2 regions of the Clostridium sp. DL-VIII genome follow, and region 2 is predicted to be linked to the other one. Evidence: riboswitches for the same ligand, from Rfam matches in the RefSeq annotation. Region 2 holds a riboswitch; the other holds the start of a gene.

Region 1 (3,437 bases), 400 kb from region 2:
CTATTACTAAGCCTTTATATAATTTAACTGAAGTTATGGAAATTGTTTCAACTGGGGATTTTACAGCTAAATTGGAAGAGAGATTTTTGAAACGTCAAGACCAGTTTGGAGGTATAGCAAGGCAATTTAATGATATGATGTATAAAAATTGTACACTTATTGACAGAGTAAAAAATATGATTGGAACAGTACAAAGCACTAACAAGGATACAAGTAATCAGATAGATGAACTGATTTTAGCAAGTCAGAATGTAAGTAAAGCAATGGAGGAACTTGCTCATGGTACAGGAGAACAAGCTAATGATATGGAGACAATAATGAATAAATTTTCAATGTTAGAGAAAAGTTTGGATACAATGAATATAAATATAAGTAAAATTAATAAATATACTGAACAAACTAAAGAGAAAAATGAATTAGGAATCAGTTCTGCAAAAGAATTAAATGAAGAATTTAACAATAATTATCAAGCTATACAAAATGTCGCAGCATACATAAAAAAATTAGCAGATAAATCCGAATCTATAGGGAATATTACATCTTCAATAACAGAAATTTCTGAACAAACTAATCTATTAGCTTTAAATGCAGCAATAGAAGCAGCAAGAGCAGGAGAATCAGGGAAAGGTTTTGCCGTAGTTGCTGATGAAGTAAGAAAATTAGCAGAGCAATCTTCACAGTCTGCTAATGAGATTCGGGGAATAATAACTGAAATGAGTTCTGTTGTAAATAATATTGAAGTACAAATGATTGATACGACACAAATTGCTGAGAAATCTAATGATAAATTGGGAGTGACTATAGGAATATTTGATTCTATAATTAATAATTCTGATGAACTCATAAAAGGTATTAAATCACTTAATAATGAAATAAACAATGTAGAAAATAGTAAGAATGAAGTTGTTAAGTATCTAGAAAATACTTCAACTATTATAGAAGAAGGTTCAGCAACTACTGAGGAAGTTAGTGCTACAATGGAACAACAGCTAGCATCTATGGATGAAATATGTAATCAGATGCATAGTATTAATGATATGACTACAGAATTACAGGAATTTGTTGAAGTTTTTAAAACAGCAAAATAAATTTGTTGATATAGAGAACTAATAAAAATAAACTGCCATATGTCTACTTGATAGATGGCAGTTTAAAAGTGTTGTTATAAGTTACTTTATGTTTTGATAATCATGATAAATTGTTTTCTGATTTCAATCAAAGTGAAAAAAATATTGCAATTATATTGGAAATGTAATAGTATATAAATGTAAAATTTAATATTTTAACAATAAAATTTAAAGTTCAGATGAAGATAGCGGGAGAGCAGTAGCTGCGGCTATTCACCGAAGAAGTAAATCTTTCAGGTACCTAATTTTAGGCAGAATAACATTTTAATCACATGCTTTAATTAGAGATGACCGTTATTGGATGAACCCTTGGAGAGACTCTTAGAGGCAGAATAAGAAATAACAAATCAGTATGTTTTCATATTGAGCCCATTATTTTTTATGTGCTAAAATAGAGCACCGAAGGAGAAAGCTTAAAAGGCGAAACTCTCAGGTAAAAGGACAGGGGAAAGATAACATATCTTACAAAAGTAATAGGTTAATTATTACTTCATTTAGATCTTATCTATTCCCATTTGTATCTCCAATCAAAAATATTTATATAGTAAAAGTCATTTGAGTATATGGCTTTTGACTAAGATGGAGGAATAAAATGGATCAATTAACATCAAAAAATCAAAACTTATCAAGAGGACTAAAAAATCGTCATGTCCAATTACTTGCGATTGGAGGTGCGATAGGGACTGGATTATTCTTAGGCTCAGGCAGGTCTATTCACTTGGCTGGACCATCTATTTTATTTGCGTATATGATAACAGGAATAATTTGTTTTTTTATTATGCGTGCCCTTGGTGAATTATTGCTTTCTAATTTAAATTATCATTCTTTTGTAGACTTTGTATATGAGTATTTAGGAGATAGAGCAGCATTCATCACTGGATGGACTTATTGGTTCTGTTGGATTTCACTTGCTATGGCTGATTTGACTGCAGCTGGACTTTATATACAATACTGGTTCCCAAGTATTGCTAAGTGGGTTCCAAGTCTTATAGTTCTTGTAATCTTATTAATTATGAACCTTACTACAGTAAAATCATTTGGTGAAATGGAATTCTGGTTTGCTTTAATTAAGGTTGTTGCAATTATGGCACTAATTATAATTGGTACATTTATGATTATTAAAGGATTTTCTACAGATGCCGGTGCATCAAGTTTTGCAAATCTTTGGAGTCATGGAGGCTTGTTTCCAAATGGAGCAAGTGGCTTTATCCTTTCTTTCCAAATGGTTGTATTTGCTTTTACAGGAATAGAGTTAGTAGGACTCACAGCTGGTGAAACTGAAGATCCAGAACGTGTTATTCCAAAGGCTATCAACAATATTCCAATTAGAATTATTATTTTCTATATTGGAGCATTACTTGTTATTATGAGTATATATCCTTGGAATTCAATTAATCCAGATAAAAGCCCATTTGTACAGGTGTTTTCTGCAGTAGGAATTGTAGCAGCAGCTAGTATTGTAAATTTTGTTGTATTAACTTCAGCTGCATCTGCCTGCAATAGTGGTATTTTTAGTACAAGCCGTATGGTTTATTCCCTTGCTAAAGAAAATAATGCGCCACAGTCAATGAAAAAATTAACTTCGACTCAAGTACCTTCTAATGCTACGGTGTTTTCTGCAACTGTAATATTGATTTCGGTTATCTTAAACTTTATTATGCCAGAAGGGGTATTTGTGCTTATTACAAGTATATCAACATTCTGCTTTATATTTATTTGGGCAATTATAGTTATCTGTCACATGAAATATCGTAGGACTAATCCTAAGCTTGCAGCTAAGAGCAAATTCAAAATGCCTCTTTATCCAATTATTAACTATATAATTTTAGCATTTCTTGCTTTTGTTATAGTTACACTGGCGCTTAATAATGAAACTCGCGTAGCATTATTTGTAACCCCTGTATGGTTTATAATGCTCGGGGTAATTTACAATGTACTTAAATCAAAAAGAAAAAATGAAGAAGCAGCAAAATGTGATATGAAGCTTCAAGAGGACTAATGAATGATTATAGTTTATAAGAAAGGTTGAAAAATCCAATTATATTATTTTTAAGAATAAAATATATTTAGAAATTTAGTATAATATGAAAACCCTCGATTTTTTGAGGGTTTTTTATAATTTAATTAAATTTATTAAAAATTTTAAAGGTATAAAGAATCATAAAATTCTAGCTTATATAAAATATGGAATAGTTAATTAAAGGTGTAATAATGATACAATTAGCAATGAAGTTGTGAGATTGAAAGAAGGTTTTAAAATGAAAATGATAAATTTTCAATAGAGATCGAACGCACAAGTTTGAATAGAAT
Region 2 (3,437 bases):
TAAATAGTGAAGAGAAAGTTCAAAATAAAGCTGAAGCAGCAGAAAAGGGAAATACATTTCAAATGCTTTGGAAAAGGCCAGAATTAAGTATATTTTTAGGCTTAAATATAGTATATAGTTTTGTTTATTCTCAGCATAAATTTTCACTTCCAATGACATTAAATGCACAGTTCAACAATGAAGGAGCAAAATACTTTGGCTATATTATGAGTACAAATGCTATTACAGTTTTAATTTTAACAGTTTTCATAGGTTATATAACAAAGAGGAATCATCAGTTAACCAATATGACTCTTACAGGAATATTGTATGCTATAGGTTTTGGAATGATAGGTTACCTTAATAGTTTTTCGTTTTTTATAATATCAACAGTAATATGGACCTGTGGAGAGATTTTAAGCTCTATAAGCTCGGGAGTCTATGTAGCAAATAATAGCCCGAATAATTATAGAGCTAGGTTAAATGCCATAACCAATTTAGGAAAATTTTTAGGAGCAGCACTTAGTACTTCTTTTGCAGGAGCATATATAGAATTATATGGCTGCAAAACCTTATGGTTTCTAGTGTTTCTTATTTCAATAATAGCAGCCATAGCAATGTTTGGTCTAAAGATTTTTTCAGTAAGAACCCGAAGAATCAAATCTAATGTAGTAACACATGTTGAGTAAACGAAAGAATTTATGATGGTGAAAAATATTTTGAAATTGTATCTTTCAAAGTGCATAAGATTTAGTAGGCATGCTTTATATTCTATTTATAAAGCATGTCCAAAAACTGTATGGAATTAAGTTGAAATTATTCTTAAACAAGATAGAAGTTAAATGAAACGACTATTTTAAATTTATAATTGGAAGATTTATTTTTTTAATATAGCAAATCATTCGTATTGAAAATATAGTGATTAAGGATAAATGCTGGGCAATACGAGCACCGGTAATAGGATATAAAAACCATAATAGAAGTGAGCCAATGATTCCTGCAACACAGTAAACATCAGTTTTAAATATTTCAGGTTTTCTATTAGTAATTATATCTCTAAGCATTCCACCGCCAACACCGGTTATGCTTGCAGCAAATAAAAATAACATTAAGTTATAACCATTTTCAATAGCTTTAAGACCTGAAGATACAAAAAAAGCAGAAAGCCCAATAGCATCAATTATTACGAAAATAGTATTATATTTTAATTTACCACGAAGGATAATAGGAATAGTTCCTCCTAAAATTATAAAGGGAATTGTTTTATAATTTGAGAAGAAGGCTGGAATACCAGCATTAGTTACGATATCGCGAAGAACACCACCTCCCATAGCAGTAACAGTAGCTAAAATGTATATTCCAAATAAATCAAATTTTTCTTCAATTGCAACGAAAGCACCAGATGTTGCAAATGCAAAAATGCCTAAATATTCTAGCAGAGCAATATCATACATAAATAAAATAATCCTTTCTATTAATTTCACTTATTTTATAAGAGCTTGTCTTTAAAGCGCATAAAAAAGAGACGAATTGCGTAAACAATCCGCCTCTGTTATTTTACCTGAAAGATTCTCTTTAATAAGGCTTATTTAAAAATAACTAAATAACATACATATTAATGTACTTATGAGTTATTTTATTGCTTAATTAAAAGATTGCTTCTTGGGTGTCATAAGACTTTCCAGAGTTTCGTCAGAATTCGGTCCTTTTGCCTGAGAGTTTGTTGCGACTTCACCTTCGGCGCTACTATATTTGCAGTCTCTCCCAAATTCGTCATACGATCTATATAAATTACCAACTAGATTATAAATTAGTTCTAATTGGATGTCAATGAATTATAATCTAATATTATATTTTATCTGTATATTCATCGTCAGCATCATCGTCATCATTTAAATCAATAGACTTTGAAGATAAAGAAGAGCGTGAAGTATTTGAACTATCAGCACTGTTATCATCAGTATCATTTACATCTTCAGTATCAGAAGCTTCTGATTTTGATGAGTTTATATCAGCTCCTGATTTTTGTATACAGTACCCCTCTGAAGTTGGACGCTGAGGAATTCTTTTATTATCCATGTTAATCACTCCTTGCTTAATTGATATTGTATAGTTTTTTACAAAATTTTATATTTCACCTTTGTATTCAAATTCATCACTATCAGTATTCATATCAGAATATTTTATTAGTGTAGGTATTCTTTCAGTAGGATCGGAAGCTTTTTCACGTTCAATACTTCTAGCACTTGAATTATATCTATCTTTTGAATTTGTTGAGTTATCTAACGCATGTTGTATATTTCTAGCGTAATGAGAAGGTTTTGTATTTGGCGAATGAAGATCAGTTAACTTTTCAGTATCATAATCCCCAGGCGTTGGAGAATATGGGGCTTTTTCATTTGTCATGGCAATCACTCCTAACATAATTGGTTTAGTATTAATAAAAATTTCTTTATAATTATTATTTGAAAAAACAGTTATATTAATCTGCGAAGTATTTGGATATTAAATAAAATAATAAATTAATTACATAAATATTTAAAATGTTGAAATGTATAGAAAATGATTGTAATTATAATTAAAAAATACATAGGATATAAAAAAATTCACAGTTAACTTTTGAAAACTGTGAATTTCTTTTATATTAGATTTAATGGAAGCCATGGTTTTAAGATATCATATGGTATTTTTGTGCCTTGAATACTTTCTCCAAGTTTAACTGTAGGTTTGAGTTTGCCATGGTAATCACTTCCGCCACTAGAATAAAGTTTATTGTTCTTGCAATAATCAAGGAGAGCTTTTGTTCTATCAACTGAATGAAGAGAATGATAGCATTCTATTCCATCAAGTGCATTTAATGATATTATTGAATCTAAGAATTCCTTATGATCATCGGCAAAATATCCATATAAATGAGCGAGAAAAGATTTTCCACCGGCTTTTTTTATAATAGCAGCAATTTCTGGTACTGTGAAATAATTCTTGGTTTGGTCAAGAAAGAAAGGACTTTCTTCATTATTTACGCAGGTTCTATAAAATGCATTAAGACTTTCCCAAACGTCTTTAGTAAAGTTCTTTTCATTTTCAGGGTATTTTTTTAGGTCAGCATGCATTAGTTGTGTTGCAAAATATTTACCTTTAACAGATAGAGTTTTGCTATATGTTATATTAAGGTTTCTGCATACTTCCATCATCTTTTCAAGATAAGTATTTTCCCTTTCAAGAAACTTTTCATCTGAAACTATACCCATGGAACTTATGGTATCAAGGTCAAGGCCATAGCCTAATACTTCGATAGGTTTCCCATCATGAACAACAGAAAATTCGCAGCCAGGAATAATTTTACCTTTAAAATATTCATGTATATTAAGTTTTTTTAATTTTTCATAGGCACCAATTGAGTCATGATCTGTAATAGCTATATATTTTAAGCCTATTTGCTCAGCTTTTATCAGTAT

Evidence for each region. A riboswitch is a leader RNA that binds a small molecule or an ion and turns the genes downstream of it on or off. The one in region 2 is predicted to bind glycine.
Region 1: another riboswitch for glycine. It lies ahead of CDLVIII_RS20410 (amino acid permease); the one in region 2 lies ahead of CDLVIII_RS22370 (trimeric intracellular cation channel family protein).

Annotation. Positions count from the first base shown of each region.
Region 1 is NZ_CM001240.1:4,439,895-4,443,331, reverse strand. Features, by position in the region: gene CDLVIII_RS20415 (methyl-accepting chemotaxis protein) at 1-1,088, shown strand, start outside; glycine riboswitch at 1,427-1,582, shown strand; gene CDLVIII_RS20410 (amino acid permease) at 1,720-3,126, shown strand.
Region 2 is NZ_CM001240.1:4,835,653-4,839,089, reverse strand. Features, by position in the region: gene CDLVIII_RS22375 (MFS transporter) at 1-668, shown strand, start outside; gene CDLVIII_RS22370 (trimeric intracellular cation channel family protein) at 831-1,463, opposite strand; glycine riboswitch at 1,670-1,756, opposite strand; gene CDLVIII_RS22365 (hypothetical protein) at 1,828-2,058, opposite strand; gene CDLVIII_RS22360 (hypothetical protein) at 2,107-2,385, opposite strand; gene CDLVIII_RS22355 (PHP domain-containing protein) at 2,619-3,437, opposite strand, start outside.